3 regions of the Shewanella sp. YLB-07 genome follow, and region 2 is predicted to be linked to each of the others. Evidence: predicted binding sites of a transcription regulator. Region 2 holds the regulator's gene; each other region holds the start of a gene.
The links. The regulator sigma-54, encoded in region 2, starts transcription at its own class of promoters, with help from an activator protein. The targets are predictions, from matches to a motif close to GTTGGCACGNNNNTNGNNT.

Region 1: the regulator sigma-54 is predicted to act here: its motif matches at 4,230-4,248, upstream of fliD (flagellar filament capping protein FliD).
Region 3: the regulator sigma-54 is predicted to act here: its motif matches at 2,043-2,061, upstream of FS373_RS20790 (FlgO family outer membrane protein).

The regions. Positions count from the first base shown of each region.
Region 1 is NZ_VOQB01000012.1:6,738-14,947, forward strand. It holds gene FS373_RS22520 (RNA polymerase sigma factor FliA) at 1-637, opposite strand, end outside; gene FS373_RS22525 (flagellar basal body-associated FliL family protein) at 649-1,107, opposite strand; gene FS373_RS22530 (flagellar hook-length control protein FliK) at 1,122-2,159, opposite strand; gene FS373_RS22535 (hypothetical protein) at 2,149-2,475, opposite strand; gene fliS (flagellar export chaperone FliS) at 2,444-2,824, opposite strand; gene fliD (flagellar filament capping protein FliD) at 2,843-4,204, opposite strand; gene FS373_RS22550 (flagellin) at 4,570-5,376, opposite strand; gene FS373_RS22560 (hypothetical protein) at 5,871-6,914, opposite strand; gene flgL (flagellar hook-associated protein FlgL) at 6,929-7,846, opposite strand; gene flgK (flagellar hook-associated protein FlgK) at 7,910-8,210, opposite strand, start outside.
Region 2 is NZ_VOQB01000011.1:104,924-113,133, reverse strand. It holds gene lptC (LPS export ABC transporter periplasmic protein LptC) at 1-525, shown strand, start outside; gene lptA (lipopolysaccharide transport periplasmic protein LptA) at 637-1,281, shown strand; gene lptB (LPS export ABC transporter ATP-binding protein) at 1,278-2,009, shown strand; gene FS373_RS21745 (RNA polymerase factor sigma-54) at 2,163-3,647, shown strand; gene hpf (ribosome hibernation promoting factor) at 3,862-4,149, shown strand; gene ptsN (PTS IIA-like nitrogen regulatory protein PtsN) at 4,152-4,595, shown strand; gene rapZ (RNase adapter RapZ) at 4,592-5,440, shown strand; gene FS373_RS21725 (HPr family phosphocarrier protein) at 5,433-5,708, shown strand; gene mgtE (magnesium transporter) at 5,808-7,169, shown strand; gene FS373_RS21715 (hypothetical protein) at 7,286-8,128, shown strand; gene FS373_RS21710 (OmpA family protein) at 8,209-8,210, opposite strand, start outside.
Region 3 is NZ_VOQB01000010.1:163,974-172,183, forward strand. It holds gene flgM (flagellar biosynthesis anti-sigma factor FlgM) at 1-10, shown strand, start outside; gene FS373_RS20780 (flagella synthesis protein FlgN) at 15-440, shown strand; gene FS373_RS20785 (LPP20 family lipoprotein) at 819-1,265, opposite strand; gene FS373_RS20790 (FlgO family outer membrane protein) at 1,262-1,891, opposite strand; gene FS373_RS20795 (flagellar assembly protein T N-terminal domain-containing protein) at 2,409-3,569, shown strand; tRNA gene FS373_RS20800 (tRNA-Arg) at 3,678-3,753, shown strand; gene FS373_RS20805 (motility associated factor glycosyltransferase family protein) at 3,804-5,099, shown strand; gene FS373_RS20810 (hypothetical protein) at 5,096-5,353, shown strand; gene FS373_RS20815 (FkbM family methyltransferase) at 5,651-6,718, shown strand; gene FS373_RS20820 (glycosyltransferase family 2 protein) at 6,787-7,734, shown strand; gene FS373_RS20825 (ATP-grasp domain-containing protein) at 7,727-8,210, opposite strand, start outside.

The DNA.
Region 1 (8,210 bases), on a different contig from region 2:
AGGTCCCGGCAATTTCTTTTAAATTGAGTTCATGTTGATAATAAAGCGACAGGATCACCTGTTCTCTTTTACTTAATTTAGATATTGCCTTTTTTAATGTTTGTTTGGATGAAAACTGCTCAATAACATTAGTCTTATCGGCGAAATGGCTACCTGCACTTAGCATGTCATCTAAGCTTTTCATGGACTCAGATTGAGAGGCATAGAGACGTTCTCTATATTGGTCTCTGCTTATCCCCATCGAATCAGAGACTTCTATATCTGTCGGATCACGCCCCAGCATTCGGGTGAGTTTACGCACAGCGTCATTAAGCTCGTGAGCTTGCTGCCTAACGGGCCTAGGACGCCAGTCCTGGCGTCTAAGCTCATCAAGAATTGAACCGCGAATTCGCTGTCCAGCAAATGATAAGAAGCCATTGTCAAACTCTCCGGGGTAGCGTCTCGAGGATTCGAGTAGAGCCATCATGCCAATCTGCTCCATATCCTCGACAGCAAGTACGGCTCCGCAGTGACTTCTAAGCTGAGAGACTGATCGCTTTACCAAAGGTAAATACTGCTTCATCACCTGGCTCTCACTGAGTCTGTTTACTGTCTTTTCTTCATTGGTCTCTTGGTATGCGAGTTGAGCAGAGTTCATGATGTCATTCCCTATTGTATAACCATGCGAGTAAATAGGACTTCATCGAGCTCTATCTCATAATTGTTCTCTGTCAATACGTTGGAGAGCAAGACAAGAGCTTCTCGTTGAAGATTTTCCAGTTGTTCAGAGTCATTGAGCTGATTGAAGTGCTTACGAGAGAACATCTTCATTAGTGAGTTTCTTACTAATGGATCCGCTTCTTTAAGAATTCTACTGACATTGGTCGAACGGCTTTTTAGCGCCATTTCAAGTAAGAGGTAGTGAGGTAAATTATCACCGGGCACAGAGATAACAAATCTATCTAAGGGATAGAATTTTGCTTTGTTGGCTTCTTCATCTTGTGTGACAAATGGACCACCGATAATACTTGGTGATTGCCAACCGACCCAAAATATAGTGGTACTCCAAAGGATAATGAGTAGTGAAAAAGACAGTTTTTTGCTTACGCTTGTTTTACCAAAAGCCATTAAATTACTCCTAGTTAGGCTAATAAATCGATTTGATTATTTTGCTGATCTTGTTGTTCGGTCTCAAGTTCAATAAGATCAACTTGAGAATTGGAAATGTTTACTGCATGCCTCTCATCCTGATGCTCACGTTTGTCGCCCTGACTGATATCCAGATCTATCAGGCCTCCATGATCCATAGCTAGCTCTTCTCTTAATCGGTCCAACCCCATTAATAGTGAATCTCTCACTGAAGCGTTAGCTGCATGCATTTGAATGTGTAAGCGGTCACCATCGAGGCGGATGTTGAGTTCTACTTTTCCAAGTGAAGGGGGATCTAACCTAATCTCCGCCTGTTTAATTTTCTGATCGATCTGGAATCTAAGCTGTTCTCTCAAAGGGGTTAGTATCTCTTGAGCTTGCATCGCCAGAGGTGCATTGGTTGTAACGGGGACTGGTCCCCACTGGCTAACCGCGGCATGAGTACGGTTGGCAGTGGTGATGGCCAAATGGTTTGTTTCGCCCTCAGTAATCTGCGTCGTAGCCTGAATAAGCTGGCTAGTAACCAAGTTAGCCTGCAGGCTTGCCTCACCTTTTTGAGTTTTTATTACTTGGTTCATATTAGGTATTGGCAAAGACAACTGCTGTGTTTGGGGTTGTGTAGCCCCTTTCTCAAGTTTCCCTAGTTGTAACTGCTCACTCTGACTTGTTGGCGGAGTGTGAGTGGGATTAGAAGATACGTTCAGTGGTTTATCAGGAATCCCTTCTCTGGATACGATAGGCTGAAACTGAGTCGATGTTTCTAATTTACTGGTTAGCTGTTCTGCATCCTGAGTTAGATTTGCCAAGGAGCTACCACTAACCTTTGTCCTCTCTTGAGCTATATCACTATAAATAGAGCTTAAGCTTGTATTGCCGCTGAGCTTCTCTAACTGAGATAGGCTGGCTGAGGCATATATGGCAAATTCAGCGGACTCTATGGAGAAAAGCTCTTCGTTAGCATCTGAAATATCACCTGTTAATTTCTCTGAATTATCTCTAGGTGAATGTAGATTAATAGAATTAGATATCATCACGCTCTCCACTCAGGCTAGTGAGTTGATAAGCTGCGATGCCATCTTGTTGGCTTTGGAACTGTTTCATCTCAACTTCCAACTTATCCTTCTCCTTTTTGAGCTGAGCCAATATGGCGGCATGGGTCTTTGCAAGTGCTTGTCTGGCGGTAAATTGAGGGCGTGTGTTAGCTTTACCCTCTCTCTGGAGCGCTTTGATCATGACTTCATTGATCATCACGACCTTGTCCCAATCCTTTGACTCTGAGTGCTTATTCAAAGCTGTTTCAAACTGGCCCCACTGCTCAATTGAGATTGGTCCAACCTTCTCTGACATCGCTAATTACCTTTATTATGGGATCTAATTTTTCCGAACTGTTTTCGACACTGGCGGAGACGAGTTGGCGGCTGCAGTACTCATAAAGGCGGTTAAGGCTGGTTGCTACTTCACCGCCATTCTCAAGATCCAACATGGAATCGAGACCATGAACTATGTTGAGGCACTTATTGACGCTCTTCCCTTTATCTTCGAAGCTTCTTCGCTCCATAAAGCCTCGGGTGCGTTCCATCTCCTCGAGTAGTCCGTCGAGTAACATGCGCACCATTTCATGGGGGTTTGCAGCAGCAGCTCTGGCATCGAGAGTGGTCTGTTTATAAGCGCTGAAGGGATCATGCTCATTCAACATAGTGTTTGGTTTCCTTAGTTAAAACAGCCCGCTGGCTGAACTCATTTTCATAATATTGGCTTCCATTGCAGTAAACTGGGCCAGGTAAACCTGATACCTTTGCTGCATGTGGTAGTCATGGCGTTCCATATTGTCCTCAATGCGAGACACCTGCTTATCCAGGTTGCCTTGCTTAAGATCCAGGTAACCATCGGATTTTGTGAAAGGGTCGATAATTTTGTCGAGTCGATCGACGTAACCTTCGTCATCAGTGAACATGGCCTTAACGGCCGAGGGATCACTCTTTAGGGCTTCCGAAAGCTTGTCGTCGTCGATCTTGAGCTTGCCGTCACGGGTCATCTCGATGCCGATATCCGATAGACGCATACCATTTGGGGACGGGGCGAATACCACCTGCCTCACGTTGTTTTGCAGCATGCGTACACTGGAGTCGCCTTTTAAGACGCCGAGTTGATCTTCAGTGATCGAGCTACTGCCGGACGATGAGTCATCGTCATCGTCATCATCGTCTTCTTTCTTATCATTGATTTCATCGGCCACTTCACTGCCCATGGTGCGAGTGAGCTTATTGATCTGATCCATCAATAAATTAAAAGCGTCGACAAAATCTTTTACCGCCTGCTCACTGGACTCAAAGTCTGTGCCTACAGTGATAGTGCTGGCTTGCCCTGATTCGTGAACTTTTTTGAGCTCTACGGTCATGCCATCGATGACATTTTCAAGGTAATTGCTGCTGCTTTTTATTTTGATGCCATTGAGCTTTGCTACTGCATCTTGAGCTTTACGGCGCTCGGTCATACCAAAGTCAGTACCGTTATCAAGCACGGTTATCTTACTTGCTTTTCCCGTTTCTGTTGAGGTCAGCATAAACTCAACACTGCCACCAGTGCGTACCAGGGATGCCTGTACACCAGGGTTATCCGCGTGGTTATTGATATAGTCTCTGAATTGACTGATGGTGATACTGCCATCACTATTGATTTCGCCCATATCTAAGGTGAGTTTTTCGCCTGCAATCTCTATGGTGAAGTCACCACTAGTAGGGAGGCCGGTGGCGTCTTCACTGGTAAATTTTTTTGTTAGTTGATGAGCCTGAGCAAGTTGTTTAACTATTAATTCATAGTTACCTTCTGGCGCATCTGAGCCCACGGTAACGGAGGCATTATCATCACTGACAGATACCGTTTTTTCATCGAAGGCATCGCTATCGATCTTATCCAGCTTACTGGTCATGCTATTTAAGCTTTTTTCCAGCACGCTGTAGGCATCAAGCTGGGCTTGATAACGATCCATTTGATTTTTATAGAGCTGATCTTTACCCATACGTTCGGCCATAATTATCTGTTCGGCGAACTGGGCGGCACTCATACCTGATATCATTGTGACTCCTCCTGTTAAAGGGGTATGGCAATCTTTATGCCAAAAGTTAAGTTGTTAATTTTCAACTTGTTAGCTTTTACTATTAATTCATCTAATCTAAAAGTTTTCCGAAAATGGAATGATTGAGGGAAGCAAGGCTTCCGCTTTAACTTGCTGACCGTTAGGCATTCGCTAAATAAATAAAGCGACGCTAGTTCAAAGAGATGAAGTGTAAGAGGGATAGATTGAGTAATTCTTTGTGATTAACGAAATACTGAATGCAGTTAGCAGAGAAAAATAAATGAAAAGGAGCCGTTAGGCTCCTTTTTGATGTTTGATAAATCGATACTCTATGTTGAAGAGTAAGGTTTAACGAAGAGCAGGGTTTATAGCAGACCCATAACCAAACCAGTGTTCTGGTTGGCAGAAGATAGGATGCTAGTACCGGCTTGAACAAGTAGCTGGTTCTTAGTCATGTTGGCAGTTTCAACGGCGAAATCTGCATCCATGATGCGGCCAGCAGCGGCCTTAGTGTTTTCGGTGACATTGGCTAAGTTAGAAGATGTATGACCTAGGCGATTGATATTTGCACCTAAGTTTGAACGCTCAACACCGACAGCGTCGATAAAGTCGTCTATGGCATCGATTGCCTTAGATGCATCGCCTATAACACTAATATCGGTAGCATCACCAGCAAGCTTAGCTACAACATCTGTTTTAACTGCCAATGTTTCAGCAGAGCCTGCACCGATCTGGAACTGTACTCCCGCATCTAAGCTAGTGAATAAGTTATTACCCGCGTACTCAGTACTGCCAACGATGCGATCAATTTCAGCTGTAAGCTCTTTATATTCAGCATTGAGTGCAGTTAGATCTTCTGCTGAGTTCACGCCGTTAGCCGCTTGTGTTGCAAGCTCTTTCTGGCGGTTAGCGATAGTGTTTAGCTCGTCCAGTGCACCATCAGCAGTCTGTAGCATAGAGGTTGCATCAGATACGTTACGGCTAGCCGTTTCCATACCAACAACGTTAGCGTTTAGGCGTGAAGCGATCTGTAGGCCTGCAGCATCATCTGAAGCGTTGTTGATGCGAAGGCCAGTAGATAGGCGCTCCATAGAAGTGGTAAGTAAGCTGTTATTTTTGTTTACAGCATTTTGAGCGACGTTAGAAGCATAGTTAGTATGAACAGATAACATGGTTAATTCTCCAAGTATTTTTAGTGTTATTTAGCTTCCGTTCCAGCTAACCACTAAAGCGTGTTTAGCTAGGAGAGAACAAAAGTTAAATAATTCGTTGTGTCTCATATTTGTTAAAACGACGCCCTGATTTGAAACTGAACTCTCGGATAGAAAAATAGTTAAAAATAATAAATGCAAAAAGCAGAAGTGGAAATCCTGAGGCGCTCACGTAGTTCGGCTGATGTTTAAAGTAAAGGGCAAAGCACTTGATGCTGCGTTTAGGGCTTTAGATATACGACTGCATGGATGCAGAAGTTAGGGCGAAACAGGATGCCAGAGCCGAGAATAACTATTAGCTTCAGCCCCCGCCTTGCCTACAGCGCTTTGAACTCCCGCAGAATGGTCAGATACCTAATGCAATTGGTATTTCGATGTGCGGGATATTCACATATAAAAAAACCGGCGCCAGGCCGGTTGAGTGAATCAAGTTATTCAATTAGGGAGAGACATGGTTATTTCAGTAATGAAGAGACATGGGCGCGTGTAACATTAGCCTGAGCCATGATAGACGTAATCTGTTTAGAAAATGGGTTGGCTTGCATTACTGAATCTAAGGTTTGTAAGGTCTCGATTACCAAGTTATCACTGTTGCGGCTGCGGTTGATTTTGTCTAGCTGACGCTGCACCTTTAGCTTGGCTTCGGTAAGATCCCTGAGTTGTTGATCGACTTTATGCAGAGACTTATTGATCTTGGCTATGGCCTGTCTGAGCTCATCATTACTGGTAAATTTCCATTCTCTTGGATCTTGCCAGGAGAGTTTTTCATCCAATTTGATATTTCTGGCTTCCCCGGCTGGTAGTCGTTGGCCTTGACCTGTCATCATTATGCCGTTTTTTAGTTGTTGCCATTGCTTATCATTGGTCGAAAAAATGGTTTCTTGTGTCGATGGGCTATCTTTGTGTGTGAAGACATCGATGCCAAGGACTTTCATCCCCAGGGCAAGTTGCTCTCTGAGCTGTTGACTAGGAGTTTTTGCCGGGAGAAAAACACTGGCATTTTTTTGGTTGTGCTGTAGCTGAATGTATTCATCTCTTGGCTTAGTGCTCGCGAGATCCACGGATTTCATCGTAAACTCTCGTTGCGCTGCCGGGCGACTTGGTGTGATCAGGTTCAGTTGATGATCTATGAGTTGTGTGTCTTGATACTCGACCTTTAGCTTTGTTAGCTGATTCTGTATCCTTTTAGCCATATTGGCTTTTTCTGTTTGTAAGCTGCCCTCAACGCTCAGTGCTTTTTGAGTCTGTTTCTTGAGCTGCTTCAGGATATGGGTTATCTGCCTAAGGCCTTGTTCGGCAACTTGAGAGGCTGAGACCTTATGCTGGCCTTGAGTCACTTTTGCCCAGCGGGAATAGCTCTCTAGCCTGTGTGTCGGGATATTGGATTTATGATTCGGCTCGAGCTGACTTTGTGCCTGCCGATCGTTAATCGGCGCGCTGAGAGGCTGGCTACGGTGTTGAACACTTAGCGCATCTGAGACTCCAGTTACCATAGCCATCTGCTTTTTCCTTGTTAAATCTGACTGAAGAGAGTGAGTTGGGTGATCTGCACGAAGGTCTGCTGTGTCACCTGTAGTGTGGTTAATTTCAGATTAAACTCGGCCGTTGCCTGGGCATAATCCAAACCTTCTGTTTCACCGATCACCTCCTCATTAAAGAGAATCATCTCTTCATGGGATTCTTCCATCAACATCAGGCTCTTCTGCTTACCCCCTATATCGGTAATCGCGCCGCTGATACTGGATAATGTGTCATTTAATGTCTCCATCATGGCCTTAGATACGTTATCAAATTCAGGTTCTCCGGGGGCTAAACTTGGGTCTTTAAGCACATCGATAAATTCTTGAGTCTGATTGAGGATATCTGCACTACCGTTCGAGAACAAAAACTGCTCTGCGGTGACGTTTGCTGTCATCCAGGATGAGCCAGAGGTCTGTACCTCTCTGTGATTATTATCGCCTTGATAGATATAGTTGCCGCTGGCATCTTGGGCTATAGGCGCTGTGCCAGTCTGGTTGCCGGAGAAGATATAGTTTCCGCCATCATCCTGCGCGTTGACCATGCCAACGAATGTTTCAAGCAACTCTTCCAGCTCTGCACCGTAAGCAGCTCTGTCTTCTGGGGATAGCGAACCATTACTCGCCGCTAATGTTACTTCGCGCATTCTTGACTCTATCTCCACCATGGAAGATAAATTGGTCTCTGCACGATCGAAACTCGTGCTCAGCGAGTTGATATTTTTAAGGTACTGCTCGGTGGCTGCGACTTCACGTTGGCTGGCTATGACTTTGACCGAACCAATAGGATCATCGGACGGACGTAAAATAGACTTGCCCGTTGCCATCATCTGATTGAGGCGTGCGATATCAGCGGTTGAATTTTGCAGGTTATGTAAGTTACTGGCATAGAGGTTGTGGGTACTGACTCTCATTGTGTATTCCTTAAATCTGATTCAAAAGCCCATACTTAAGTGGTGGGCAGCTGCGCCGACGGGTTAAATGTTGACTATGGTTTGAAACAGTTGATCGGCGGTGGCGATTACCTTGGCATTAGCTTGATAACTCTGTTGATAGATAATGAGGTTTACAGCCTCTTCATCCATATTGACTCCACTCGTGCTGGCCCATTGTGCCTGCGCCTCCATCTGAAGGCTGATGGCAGTGTCTTCACTGACCTGAGCCTGTCTCGATTCGGAGCCTAGTTTGCCCACCATGCTCGAATAGGCATCTCCCATAGAAGTCGTTACATCGATAGAGCCGAAGGTAAACTCAGTGTTAGCCAGCTCGATTAGCTCT
Region 2 (8,210 bases):
TTCGGCACGGCCTTGCTGCTTTATTGGCAGGTGCAATCCAAGAAAAGCGATGAAGAGGTGGCTATCGATGTCAGTTTAAGACCAGATTATATTGCCGATAACCTACGTAGTGTCGATTATAATGACAAGGGGTTAGTCAACAGCCGAGTCACAGCTACCCATATGGAGCACTTTGATGAGGCCAATATGACCTATTTCACTCAGCCCATATACCTAATCTATCCCGACGGAGGCCAAGCTAAATGGCGCCTTCAATCGACGATGGGGACACTCAATAAGAAATCAGGCAAAGTCGTTCTCGAGAACAATGTTATTATCGATTCCATAAGCCCTGAAGAACCGATTCAAACCATGAAAACCAGTTACTTGGAATTAGATCTCAATACCATGGTCATGACCTCAGATCGTGAGGTTTACATCACAGGTACTGATTTTATTATCCAAGGTGTGGGTTTGTTCGGTGATCTTAACGCCCAAAAAGTACAATTATTGAGTAAGGTTAAAGGGATATATGAGGTCAATTAGCTTGGCTTTGTGCTAGCCCAAAGCCATATTTTAGAAAAACAGACTCAGACCAACAATACCTATGATCCATATGTGTTGTGAACAAGACAAGTACGCCATTTGAAGGACGATATGAACAAACATAACTTAATCATCGCTGCTCTACTGTGTATCACAAGTTTTAGTGGCATGACAAAGCAAGATGATCTCATGCAAGAAGTTAAGATCTCGGCAGCGAGTCAGGAAGCCGATATCAAGAATAATCAGATGATCTTTCATGGTCCAGTGGAAGTGACTCAGGGATCGATCAAAATTTTAGCCGACGAACTCAGAGCCTCCTCTAAAGAAGATGGCGGCGGAAAAACACTTGTCGCCATCGGAAATCCCGCGACATACTCCCAGATAATGGAAGATGGACGCCCGGCTTCTGCCAGTGCCAAAGAAATTAGGTATGAGCTATCGAGCAGAACCTTAACCTTGGTAGGTAATGCCACGCTGGAGCAAGATGGTAGCCGAGTAACAGGTAATATGATTCGCTACAACATAGCTAAGCAACAGTTGATAGCAGAAAGCAAAGGCAATGATAGGGTTATCACCATTATTCAGCCAGAAAGCTATCAGGATACCAGTCAAGATAAGGCCAAAGAACAAGAGCCAGCTACGGAGCCGCTGCCGACTCAATTACCAGAAGTCGAGCCAGCTGAAACGAACAATCAAACCAGCAAGCAAGACATTATACCTACTCAGTTACCAGTCATAGGGCAGGAGAAACAATGAGCCAGATGACGCTAAAGGCAGTCAACCTTGCCAAGAGTTATAAGAATAGAGCCGTAGTTCAAGATGTCAGTATCACAGTCAAAACCGGACAGATAGTCGGTCTGTTAGGCCCTAATGGCGCGGGAAAAACCACCACTTTCTACATGATCGTAGGCTTAGTACAGAGTGATAAAGGTAGGATCTTAATCGATGATGATGATCTGACCTTAGATCCTATGCACTTGAGGGCAAGAAAAGGCATAGGTTACCTGCCTCAAGAGGCGAGCATCTTTAGGAAGTTATCGGTTAGGGATAACATAATGGCGGTACTACAGACACGTTCAGATATAGATAACAACACCCGGGAAGAACAACTCGAGAGCCTTCTGGAAGAGTTTCATATTACCCATATTCGTGACAGCCAAGGCATGGCACTCTCGGGCGGTGAACGCAGACGCGTCGAGATAGCCAGAGCCTTGGCAGCTAACCCTAAGTTTATTCTCCTCGATGAGCCCTTTGCAGGGGTGGATCCTATTTCGGTTATCGACATTAAAAAAATCATCGAGCAGCTTAAGAGTCGCGGCTTAGGTGTACTGATCACTGACCATAATGTGCGTGAAACTTTAGACGTATGTGAGCGAGCTTACATAGTCAGTCACGGAAATTTAATCGCTGAAGGTACACCCGCCGAGATCTTGGACAATAAGCAAGTACGAGCTGTGTACTTAGGTGAACAATTCAAGCTATAGTTAATCAAGAGACTCATTCTTAACGCGCATTAAGGGATGAGTATTTATCGACACTCGGCTTACTCAGCCTAAGGTCCAGGGGCTCAGAGAAACCCCAAACAAGTCAAAGCAGGCTTTCTCATTTTATAATTACAATGAAGGGAATAGCGGTAAATGAAAGCGTCACTCCAGCTTAAAATGGGTCAGCAGTTAACCATGACACCACAACTGCAGCAGGCTATACGTCTATTGCAACTATCGTCGCTGGAACTGCAACAAGAAATCCAACAAGCGTTAGACTCCAACCCCCTTCTCGAACTAGATGAAGAACAGGTTGACCCCCCAGTCAATGGTGAAGATAAGACCATAGACGCAGAAGACTTTAACGCCACGGGTGATGGCGAAGGTGATGGTCCAATCGACAGCTCTGCGGTTGAAACCTCAGAGGCAATAACCCAAGATTCCATGCCAGAAGAGCTCCCCATGGACACCACTTGGGATGAAGTCTATACCGCGTCTCCGAACTCGAGTTCTGGTGCCATGCGCGACGATGATATGCCCTTCCAAGGCGAGACCAGCGAAGGTTTGTATGAGCATCTCGAATGGCAGAAGAACCTGACACCGTTTTCTGATAATGATCTCGCCATAGCGACCGCCATCATAGATGCCATTGATGAGAGGGGCTATCTCACCCAAAGTGTTGAAGATATTCTCGAGGCCATGGGTGATCCAGAAATTGAACAGGATGAAGTTGAAGCCGTCCTCAAACGTATCCAACACTTCGATCCTATCGGCATAGCAGCCAGGGACCTCAGCGAATGTCTCTTGATTCAACTGGCACAATACGCAGATACAACCCCCCACATAGATAATGCCAGGCTCCTTATCAAAGATCATCTGGATCTGATCGCAGGACGTGATTTCCGCCAGTTAATGCGTAAGACTAAGCTTAAGGAAGATGATCTCAGAGTCGCCATTGAGTTAATCCAAACGCTTAATCCCCGCCCAGGACTCGCCATTACTCCAGGTAAAGATGAGTATGTCATCCCAGATGTCACTGTGACCAAGAAGAAAGGTCGTTGGATGGTTGAGTTAAATCCAGACAATATGCCGAAGATCAACGTCAACCAACATTATGCATCCATGGTGAAAAGTACCAAGAATCAATCAGATAGTCAGTTTATTCGTGGTCACCTGCAAGAGGCTAAGTGGTTTATCAAGAGCTTAGAGAGCCGCAACGAGACCTTACTGAAAGTCTCAAACTGCATAGTTAAATTCCAACAGGGCTTCTTCGAATTCGGTGAAGAAGCCATGAAACCTATGGTATTGAACGACATAGCCGAAGCCGTAGAGATGCACGAATCCACCATATCCCGTGTCACCACACAAAAATATATGCATACCCCGAGGGGCATATTTGAGCTGAAATACTTTTTCTCCAGCCATGTGGGGACCGATGATGGCGGCGAGTGTTCATCTACCGCCATTCGTGCTTTCATAAAGAAGCTGGTTGCAGCCGAAAATCAACAGAAACCACTCAGCGACAGTAAGATGGCTTTGCTATTAGCAGAGCAGGGAATTCAGGTCGCGAGGCGCACCATAGCTAAGTATCGTGAAGCCATGTTGATTCCACCATCGAATCAACGTAAGAGTTTATAAAGAAGGAAGTAAGGTCGTCACCTAAATAGAAAAATCTACTTAGCCACGACCTGATTAGCGCTCATGTTGAGCGCTAATCACCAGAAGCAGCCTGTAGTCGATAACCCTTAGGCTCAACTCCTGGTATAACAGGGAATTATGTTGTGAGTTAAATCCCGAAAGATTTTTCTACAACCTACCTAAGAGTTAAATTGGACACTGGAGGAGTATTTCTATGCAAATAAACCTAACTGGACACCATATAGAGATCACTACATCGCTAAGGCAATATGTCGAAGAAAAGTTCACTAAGCTTGAACGACATTTCGATCAGATCAATAATGTACACGTTATTTTAAATGTTCAGAAAATGCAGCAAAAAGCCGAAGCTAAACTCCACCTTGCCGGTGGTGAGGTTTTTGCTATGTCAGAGAACGCTGACATGTACGCCGCTATCGACTCCCTGATTGATAAGCTCGACCGTCAGGTTATTAAACACAAAGAGAAGCTAACAAAGCATTAATAATGGAATTAAGCACCATCCTGCAGCCGGAATGTACAACTTGCGCCACTCCGGGCAGTAAGAAAAAGGTACTGGAACTCATCAGCGATCTTGCCGCTGTCCAGTACCCAACCCTATCTTCACAAGAGATTTTTGAAAGTCTCTTGGCGAGGGAAAAAATGGGAAGCACAGGTATAGGTAATGGTATTGCGATTCCTCATGGTAGGTTGAGCAATATAAGTCAACCGGTTGCTGTATTAATCAAGTGCGAAGAGCCTATCTCCTTCGACGCCATTGATAAGCAACCTGTAGATATACTATTTGCACTTTTAGTCCCTGCGGATCAATGTGAGCAGCACTTGAGTACTCTGTCATCCATGGCTGAGAAACTCAATAACAAGCATATTGTGAAACAGTTACGAAAAACTCAAGATGAGTCAGAACTCTATCAGGTGATAACACAATGAAACTGGTGATGGTGTCCGGTCGTTCCGGTTCGGGAAAATCTGTCGTACTCAGGGTCTTAGAAGATCTTGGCTACTACTGTGTCGATAACCTTCCTCTGCCACTAATGGATACCTTGCTCGAACAACTCAAAGGCAGTACAGAACTCGTAGCCATTAGTGTCGACGTGCGTAATATATCAGAGCAAGACAAAGAGCTAGAGAAGCAGTTTGCTAACCTCCCCGAAGGCACAGAATTACTCAGTTTCTTCTTGAACTCGAGCGATGAGGTACTGCTGAAACGTTACAGTGAAACCCGAAGATTACACCCACTATCCCGCACTAAGACGTCTCTTAAAGAGGCGATAGAGCATGAAAGAGAACTGCTCGAACCCGTGTCTAAGATGGTCGATCATTACATAGACACATCAAACCTCAATATCTACGACCTGAGTGACAAGATCCGTGAAATTCTCCTAGGCAGTATCGATAAAGAGTTGGTCATTAACTTCGAATCTTTTGGCTTCAAATACGGGATGCCAGCCGAGGCAGACTTCATGTTTGACGTTCGTTTCTTGCCAAACCCCCATTGGGAACCGGAGCTAAGACCCATGACAGGGCTAGATGAGCCGGTTCAACTTTTTTTGAGCCAACAACCCACAGTCAATAAATTTATCTGGCAAATAGAAAACTTACTGGCAACCTGGTTACCTCATCTTGAAAGAAATAACCGTAGCTACCTTACCATCGCCATAGGTTGTACTGGCGGACAACATAGATCTGTTTATGTCACAGAGCAATTAGCTAAGCTATTTAGTAACAGTAAGCATAAGATTCAGGCGCGTCATCGCGAATTGAGTAATGACTAAATTAGAACGCCAGGTCACCATATGTAATAAACTCGGCCTCCATGCCCGAGCCGCAACTAAACTCGCCATCCTGGCGTCCGAGTTTGACGCCGAGATAACCATAGTGCAGGGAAAGAAGGAGGCCTCTGCTGCCAGTGTGTTAGGCTTATTGATGCTAGAAACTGGCATGGGAAAAACCATCACACTGCTCGGTGAAGGTCAGGATGCCGATGCTGCGCTAGATGCAATATGTGCACTTGTCGATGCAAAATTCGATGAAGCAAGTTAACCCTAACCTTTTACTCTCACTATATTCGCCCTTTCTTTTACAAATTAGCTAACCCTAATCTAAAGCAAACTATCAAACACAACCAAAGGAGGGTCCACTATGCCGAAAGAAGTGCTAGACAGTGAAACAACCGATCAACGTCTAAATCAGCTTACCCAAGCCCTTGGTAATGGTATGTTTGTTCATGTCAGAAACATGCTCCATGATATGGCAGCATCGGATGTGGCCTTTATTTTAGAATCATCTCCGCCAAGAACGCGTCAGGTCTTATGGCAACTTATCGATCTGGATCATACCGGGGAGATCTTAGACGAGTTAGGGGAGGAACTAAAAGATAGCCTCATCAAACAGATGACACCAGAGCGAGTCGCGAAAGCCGCGGAAGGCATGGATACCGACGATCTTGCCTATATCCTGCGTAGTTTGCCCGACAGTGTCTTCAATAAAGTACTCCAGTCCATGAGCAGCCAAGATAGGACGAGAGTCGAGCAGGCGCTATCTTACCCGGACGACACCGCTGGCAGTATCATGAATACCGATACCGTCACCCTACGTCCCGACGTCAACATAGATGTGATACTGCGTTACCTTAGAATTCGTGGAAAGCTACCGGAAGCGACTGACACCCTCTATGTCGTCGATAAACGTGATAATTTACTCGGCGGTGTGCGGATTTCAGATCTGCTCACCTGCAACCCGGACGCATCAGTCAGAGACATTATGGCCTCGGATCTAGAAGGTATTCCTGTTGGCATGAATGACAGCGAAGTCGCACAACTATTTGAACGACACGATTGGATCTCGGCACCTGTTATCGGCGAAGATAATCAGCTGCTTGGCAGGATCACCATAGATGATGTCGTCGATATCATCAGGGAAGATGCCGAGCACTCCATGATGGGCATGGCGGGTATGGATGAAGATAGCGATACCTTTGGCCCGGTCTTAAAGAGTACTTTACAGCGCTCTCTATGGCTGACCATCAACCTATTTGCCGCGCTCTTGGCAGCGTCTGTCAGTAATATGTTTGAAGGCACGCTGGAGCAATTTGCCACCATAGCGATTCTTATGACCATAGTGCCGAGCATGGGAGGCGTCGCCGGTAATCAGACCTTAGCCCTGGTGATTCGAGGAATTGCACTGGGCCAGATAGGACAGAGTAACTCTCGTTGGCTGATAGGCAAGGAGTTGGCCATCGGTTTCCTCAATGGCTTGTTATGGTCAGTATTGGTATTCGCAGCCGTGTGGCTCTGGAAAGGTGATATAGCCTTAGGTGCACTCATAGGCGGAGCCATGCTAATCAATATGACAGTGGCAGGGTTTGCCGGTGCAAGTATTCCATTACTACTTAAAAAAATGAACATCGACCCGGCCCTCGCCGGTGGCATGGTGTTAACCACAGTCACTGATGTGATTGGTTTGTTCGCCTTCCTCGGACTGGCCACCTTCTTCCTGCTGTGATCTAATAAAAACCGGTAACAAGTATTAGCCCCTAAAAGGGGCTTAAGCAAGGCCTCCAGTCCAGCAGTCTTGCCTTTTAACGCTATACTTGTAAAAAGCACTCTGCGGGCCCTTGTTTGAAACCTTTTAACCCACTCATACTTATCCCAATAATCCTGTGTATCATATTGAGCATAGGCATTAGTGAGATCTACCTACATAGACTCGCTCAGCTTAACCAATGTAAAGAGATCAGTTTAGAACTCTCCATAAAAAAGCTCAGCCTTCGCCGTCATGAGAAAGATTTCTTTTTTAGGAAGCAGGATAAATACTTAAAGAAGTGGCAACAAACACTCAAGGAGCTAAAGAGAGAGTTTGCTCTCTCAAATACGTGTTTCTCGATATGGGACATACAGACAGATCTCATTACACAGATGAAGCTTAATTTAAAAAGTTATGAAGCAAATTTCATCGTACTCACTTCCGAACTAGACAAGTCAGACAAACAATCTTTGAGTATGTTGAATAGTTTGATGGCCCTACAAGAAAGATTAGAGAAACTCGCCAAGATTGAGGATAATAATGTTTATGCTCAGACATTAGCGATACGCCAACACTTGTTCGAATATATCACCTCGAAACAAGCCATATCACTGCAACTCTTGGGTAATAATGTCATGGCAATCAGTCAATGGCAAGATGTGTCCAAAAAGCTCAAACTAGAGCTTGAGGGATACCTGAAAAAGGTCAATACACTGAAGCAGTTTATTGAAAGCCATCAGTATTCCCATGAAGCCGGGACCATGGGACAGATGCGCTCTGATATACATAAAATAGAAGAGATTCTTCCAAAACTAACCCAAGCGATAGATGTAAAAATCAGTAACCACCATACCATCAGGTGGGTTATTTACCTTGTTATTCTGTTATTGATATATGTGACTTACCGTATTATTAATCGAATGCAGATTAATAGATGAACCTAGTGTCCAACATTGGCACTCAAGAAGAGAAAAGGCTTCCCAAGGGAAGCCTTTTTAGAAACTGTAATAAACAAGAATT
Region 3 (8,210 bases), on a different contig from region 2:
GAACGAGTAATTTTATGAGCAAGATAAACGACATCGTCGAACTTCAGTTCGAGTTGCTTAATAAGCTTAAAGTAATCATTACAGATGAGAAAGCTGCACTGACCAATCAAGATGCAGACTTTCTACTTTCGTTGGCGAGCGCCAAGGCAGGATTACTCGATGAGTTGAAAAGTAAAGATGAAGCTTTATCCCTCCATGTTGATAAGGCTTTACTCATTAATGATGTACACTTATCAGCTCGAGTGGCATCGGCCAAAATGCTGCTGGATGAATGTAAACAATTGAATAGTGAAAACTCCAGCCTGATAGAACTGAATATCGCAAGCATGAATCGTTTTTCCCAGGCTCTGCAAGTTAGCCGCAATGCATCTAGCTTGACCTATAATGACAAGGGAAAGACCTCGACAATATCTACCTTGGGCAATGATATACAAGCCTAACAGCCCATCTGATGCTCCCCAGCCATAACACTCTGCTCTGCTATAAACGCCCCAACTTAAGCATCACGGTGACTAAGCCTCAAGATAGCGATTAAGAGCCTTATCAGCCAGATAAATATACCCTATCCCATAATGGCCAAGAGATACCTAGACCACTCCCACATCACTCTGACCCCAAACACAGCTAGACCTTCACCTTATGAAGAGAAATACGGCTCGGCAGAACAGGAACTTTCTAAGCTAGACAGTCATGAGCCATGTGCCAGAAAATGGCAGGAAGCCATGAAGGGAACGAGTAATGGTAAGAAAGTCATGTGAAATCGAAAAGGAAATTAAAGACAGCAAGCCTACTGCTTTCCTGCCTCCAATAGTTAACGCTTAAAAGTAAGTGATCTCTTTTATCTTTTGTGGTCTATTTTGCTGTTCATACAAGGCCCACACTAGAGAGAAGTCTAACTCGAGTTCGGTCACATAATGATCCCCGGCAGGATAACTCTTCACCACTTTAGCGCCGCGTATCACACCAGATACAGATGCTTGAATGCTATCGTTTGATAACATCCAATCATTGACACTGCTGCTTGCTGACAACTGTTGGCCAAAAACCTGTTCGGCTAACTCTCTGTATGCGGCAATCTTCGAGGCTTGCATCGCCATCACCACTTTTTGCGCCTGAGACTGGGCTGGCTGAGTGTCTAATGGCGCATAGCCTATCGCCGTTAATTTAGGAAAACTTTCGGGAGCCTGAGTTTCCCACTCTATGTACCTGTCCTGTGACGCACAGCCTGAGATAAACAGTAAAGATAAGATTATCCATGTTTTCATTGTGCACCACCTATAACTTGAACTTGCTGCAATCCGCCGACGGGATCTCTATATAACAGACCATCTCTTGAGGTGATCTTCTCAGATTTTTTCAGGTACCCAGGTAATTCGTTGATATTAAATGCTCCCTGTGACGCCGAAACCACTCGATTATTGGTTATGTTCACTATCCTGGAATTAACCACGAGTCCTCTGGTATTGATACTCATCGTCGACACAAGAACATGCTCAACGGCGATCCCAGAAGGGAGTTGCTTCCAATCACGAGTCAATAGGAAGTCCCCATTGGGGGTAACCCTGATGTTATCGCCGACATTGATATCTACCAGATTAAACTTACGCCCATGTAAGGCGGCAATTAAACCTTGCTGCAACTGTAATCCAACTGCATTTGTCTCATTAAAAGACTCCAGTAACACAGGCGTTGCTACCAGCAGAGGCTGATCACTCCCGAGCTCATCATTCTGCTCAACCAACTCACTGACAATTTGCTCAGACAAGTGGTTGATGGCCGATGTCGACGGCAATTGATTGCCTTGACTAAGGTTATCTTTTGACAGGCCTTCACCGCTATTCGCACACGCACTCAAGAGTAACGCTGCTGTAAACACTAGTGCTTTACGCATACTTAATTCCTGGATAAACACTCAATATCAATTATCTAACTCAAGTCTCTGACTATTTCAAAGCTGTAATATCACCCAAGTCTGCCGACACTGAATTTACCTATGTGCCATGAGACTGTTCGGGTTAATCGATGACGCTTCATAAGATTTAAAGCAAATATTAAGCCACCTTGGTCAAAATATAGAATATAAGTAGAGATTTGTTTTGCCTATTAGGTGTTTATCGGCTCAATAATACAAAGCTTAAGCTAAGTTATTACTCACAAAGCAAGAGATGAGCGACACCAGCTCTTGAACATGTTCTTGACATAAACTCTAGACAGGATAATGGCATATTAATTGCTTGGTTTATCAATAGTGTCTTAATCCTTGCTACAAGCATGATAATAGACAGTTTGAGCTAACCAAGTGTCAGAAATGCGACGCTAATAGTGTCAGGCCTCAATATTAAAGCCCATTATTGACGCCCATTGTGTGCTTGAAAATGCCATCATAGATTTAGACGTGGACATCTTACATGAAAATTATCGCTGTAATAATTTGGCTCTTTTTAATCGCTTTTTCCTCAACCGCCGATGCCGCATGGGTTGTGGTCAAAGGCCAGGCAAATATTATCAACGGTAACATAAGCAAAGCCAGGGAAGATGCAATAGAACAGGCACTGACCTATGCCACACTCAAAAATGGTGCCAATTTCACCAGCACCCAAAGAGTCCGTAACGGACAACTCGTTCAAGACAGTTTTTCGCTAACAAACCAAGCCCAAGCCAGCAGAGTCGAATTAGTCAACGAGCTCATTGACGGCGAAAAACTAACTGTCATGCTCCGAGTCGATGTTATGCAATCACAAGGCTCACAATGTGATAGCCAACAGCTAAAAGCCGCAATACTGGTTCCTCAGTTTTTAATTCAGGACAGGGCTCAATTACGCTACGGCAATATCGGATTGTTTGAGAAAGACCTATCCCAGCGACTCGGTGATGCACTAGAAGCTCAGTCACTGACCAGCTTTGTTCATATCCATGCCAACGAGCGCTTAGATGTTGAACAAGAACTCGTCGATATCCGTGGCTATCGTCTACCCAGTTGGCTCAGCGAAATCACCGATAGCCAATACGTACTCCTGCCTGAGATTCTCGATATATCGACCGATCCCGCCGAAAGCCAAATGCTGGGGCTATGGCATAGTGATCCCATTCGCCAATTCCGCATCAGGCTTTCCTTATACCATGGCATCAGTGGAGAACAGATTTGGAGCGATTCTTACACCACCTCCTCTCCCTGGGAGTTTGAACGCCAAGAAACCGTCCCCTCGAATCACCAAAGATTCTGGGCTTCAGCCTACGGCAAGAGTATCGATAAGGTATTAGCCAATGTAGTTGAAGACATAGATAGCACATTGAGTTGCCGACCGGTATTAGGACAAGTCGTCGCCAGACAGCATGACAGAGTCATTTTAAACCTAGGTCGACGCCACGGCATCCGAGTCGGCGATAAGTTTCAGTTAATACTGCAACAAAACATCAACGACCGTTTCGATAAAATGCGCGCCATTGCAGGGAAAAGCCGTGCGGAAATAAAAATCGATCAAGTCACTGAAAAAACAGCGACGGCGATTTTAATCGATAAGAATGCCTCTTATAACGTCCAAATTAATGACCTTGCGATCAAAATGTAGCTAAAACCTGAGTTATTGACTTAAATCGCATGATAAACAAGCAACTGAACTCATTAGCTTTTCATCCCCTCTTTTCATTGAGGCGAAAACCAGTATAATCACAGGCGTCTCCTTATAGCTCAACAGGATAGAGCAGTCGCCTCCTAAGCGATCGATCGGGGTTCGAGTCCCTGTGGGGAGACCAGTTAGTGATCTAATATCTTGTGATGAGTAATACTTTCAAGGATAGAATCAATGACTGAACTATTTTCGACAAATCTTCAAATTATCCAGCAGCGCTGGCCTGTGCTTGCTTCAGCATTAAAGTTTCAATCTTTTGACGATCTCGATGCCAATCTTGTCACTGGTAGCAATCAAACTATCAGCGTTAATGGCATCCAATTAAGCAGCCGCCACAATCGAATGTCCGAAGCCCAACTCTTTATAAGTCAGCTCCCGTTAGACTGTAAACAAGTTACCGTTTATGGCATAGGAATGGGGGATGTCCCCAGTTTATTGACTGATAGTAAGCTGATAACAAACATTACTGTCTGTCCGCTCAATCTAGGTCTATTTGCTCTGTTACTCTCTTACACAGACCAACGGGAATGGCTAACTGACAGACGCATAACGATTATAGAGATCCCCAATCAACATCAAATAGCCGAATCATTTATTTCAATAACTCCAGATCTTCTTCTTGCTGACAATGAGAATGCGATATTAAGAGATTTATTAGTACTGGAAAATAACCGTGAGTATGCCAACAAACAACATCAGGTTGATGATCCTCAACTGATTGAACGCTTCAATGAAAATATAAAGTATTTAGAACTAGATCCTGATGCATCGACATTAAGACTGACTCATACCCAACATAACACCTTAGTCATTGGAGCAGGACCTACTCTAGAAGATCATTATGACTATTTGAGAGTACAAAGAGCACTCCCTATTGGAAAGCGGCCATTAATGATAGCGGTAGATACTGCATTTAAAGCGCTATCAAGCCAAAGTATTATTCCCGATATATTAGTTAGCATCGACCCTAATATTACTCTGTCCCACCTACCAGAGGAGATACCTGACTCAGTGACACTCGTATACTTCCCAAGAGTACCTTCAAGTGTTATAGAGCATTGGACAGGGCCTAGGTTCAATGCCTACTCTAAAGCGACACTTTATGATGAGTTGGACGCAAAACATCCCAAGTTAAGGCTATTCACTAACGGTAGTGTTATTCACCCGGCTGTTGATCTCGCGGCCTTTCTCAATAGTTGGGAAATTACTCTCTTCGGTTGCGATTTTAGTTATCCAAATAATAAAACTCATGCTTTTTGGGAAGATGGCTTACTTGGACCAAAGGCCTCCGAAGCGAAACACTGGGTGATAAATGGCCATGGTGACAAAGTAGCCACCGATCTCAACTTTAGAGCATACCTTCGAAGTTTAGAGCACTATATTCGCTTAAAACCACAGGTAAAATTCTATCAATCAAGTCTAGACGGAGCTCGTATTAACGGTGCTCAATATAGGGAGTGTAAAGTTTGAGTAACTGTACAGTAAACACACTAATAGAAAAGTTAATTGAAACAGCCCATAGATTTCGCTTAGGGCAGGAAGCTGAAGGCTCCCAGCGATTACGAGAGTGTATCGACCACCTAGAGCCGATGCTTCCTACGCTGCAACAAGCTAATCAAGTAATACAACTAGTGCCTCTTATGTTGGCAGCTCAAGAGCGACATGACTGGCTTGGGCTAGCCGATGACTTAGAGTATGAGTTACCACGTCTACTTGTCAGCTAGCCAGTACCATAGCTTATACAGGGGCGTCAGCATTACCGAGAAATTAAATACGTTTGTTAAGAGTTGCTCTTTACTATTTACCGATTTAGATTAGCCTAGGAAGCTGAAAGCTTTTTATATAGAGATCTTGCTTAGATAAGGACGTTTTTTATACATATGCTTTCAACTGAGATGTTCACCTAATTGCATCATGATTCGCTATTGCGAACTGATAACATCAAATACAAACAATCAATTTGATCATTAATGTGAGTAAGCCACCGAGTGCTATATAGTGAGATAAGGGAATTTAAATTCATGAATATAAGTCTTCAAAACTTTGTATCAACACAATTATCATTTTTTGAGCAGCATAAAAAAGTAGCAGTGTTTGGCGCTGGAAATGGTGGTCAACAAGTTATCGAGTGGTTACATAAATCCAATATTGAAGTTGTACGCATTTATGATAATGATGAAAAGAAACAGGGGAAGCAAGTTCTTGGAATAGAAATCTGCACCCCAACCATGAAAATCATTAACGACCACCCGGTGGTCATTGCCAGCACATGGAATAAAGAGATAGTCAAACAACTAGAACTGCTAGATTGCAAGCATGTGACAGATGCTAGTATAACAGGCTTATCAAACACGCCATTATCGCCAAACTGGCTTGAACAATTAGATTGGCTAACCAACCGCGTTGCAGACGATGCCAGTTTAAATGTGTTACAAAACATAGCTAACTATCTACATCAGCACGGCGGCCACTTCCCGATGTCTGATTACCCACAATATATTCACCCTAAATCGGTATTAAATAAGCAAGGTGTTATCATTGATGGCGGCGCCTTCGATGGCGATTCAACAATAGAGCTAGCTGACAAGCTTACCTCAAGCGCAAAAATTGTTGCATTTGAGCCCGATATAGAAAATCTCAAACACCTTATGAAAAACGTAGCTCTGCGTGAAGACTCCTGCCGTTTTGAGCTCATTGAAAAAGGACTATGGAACGAAGAAACTGTTCTCAGCTTTAATTCTTCAAGCCTAGTACAAGGCGCCGCTTGTGCATTAACTGCAGAAGGTGACATTAAGGTTAAGGTCATTGATATCGATTCCTTTAGCGCCGCCAAAAACTACTCTGTTTCCATGATCAAGATGGATATTGAAGGAGCTGAACATCAAGCTCTACAGGGGGCACAGCACACTATTAAGCAGCATAGACCCGTCTTAGCAATTTGTTTGTACCACTTTTTTGATGACCTATGGCGCTTACCTAGATTCATAGATAGCCTAGATGTTGAATATACATTTTATATCGGCCATCACCTCGATAATTGGTTTGAAACCGTACTTTACGCTATCCCTTTACCAGCTCAATCAGCATAACTAGTCGCTAGAGTTTTCTCAGAATCACCTCTAAAACAGTTAGAGGTAAGCAATAAAGGAATACAATCTTGAAAGTTAGCGTTTTAATTCTGTCATATAACTTTGAACCGTACATAGAAGCATGTTTGCTCAGTGTGCTGACCCAGATCACTGACTTCGATTTTGAAGTACTCTGTATTGATGATGCATCTTCAGACAACAGTGCAAGCGTTATTAAGGCATTAGCTACGCAGCATACAAATCTGCATTTCTTTGAAAATAAAGTAAACCTGGACGGTAAGCTCTCGTTAATTAAAATAATGCAGGCGTCTACTGGTCATTATTTGATATTCATGGATGGTGATGATCTGGCTCTACCTGGAAAGCTCCAAGCCATGGTCAATTATCTTGAGCAACATCCAGAGTGCGCGCTTGTTTACCATGAAGCAGAGAGTTTTGATAGCGCCACCAATCAAACATTGGGTTATTGGAGCCGAGACTTTTATAATTGGCAATACATTCCACAGCAAGCAAATGCTGAGCATTTAGTAAAGTATGGCACTTTTTTAAACACTAGCTCCGTTGGGTTTAGACGGCATGACAAAATGGTAGATGCTATAGATGGATCATACGGTTTAGTCGGCGATTATTCGTGGCATATTCTCAATACTATGTATGCCGGAGGGAGTATCGATTTTATTAACCAAGTTTATGGCCGATACCGTGTGCACAATAACAACTGTACAAGTCGCATAAAAAGTGACCTCAATCGCCGTGAGGCATGTTTGGATTCACAGATATGGGCATGTGACAAAGCTTTAGCACTCGGTATGGATAACGATACAGTAGCAAAGGGTAAAGCACACCACTACTTTGCCACTGCAATGTATTTTTTAAAACTACATGAAGATGCACGATTCACCCGATTTATTACTGAGTCAGCAACATTTAATCAGTTCTTCGATGCACGTCATCACTTGGCCTGGGAGTTGAGAGAAAACCCTAATATGGCAAGAGCCAAGTTATTTATTACTTAGCTGTCACTTGATACCGACTTCTATCAATAAAGTTATCATATAGTGCGATTTTTTGTTGTTCATCTGTAGCTTCAGCGAAAATTATCGCCACTCGCTTTTGCTGCATTATCGCTAACGGCTCACCTAACGAAGAAAGTGGAAAAATGGCTTTGCACGATATTGGATGTGACAGTTCTAGTCCTGTAAAAGGGAGGTTTTTATCTGCACTTACCGTATGCCGAACAATATGATTCGACTCCCTCGGACTACATAAATTATCCATTTTAGTCTCAGTAAAATAAGCAGCATATAACTGGCTATAAGGAATGCCTGTACTGTATTCAATTAATAATGAATACAGATCACCTGGACAGCGACGAGTGATTTCAATTAAATATGCACAATTATCACGAAGTATAAACTGTAAGTGAATCAAGCCATCTTTTAGTTGTAAATGCGCTGATAACTTAGCCATTGCAACGGTTAAATAAGCCTTT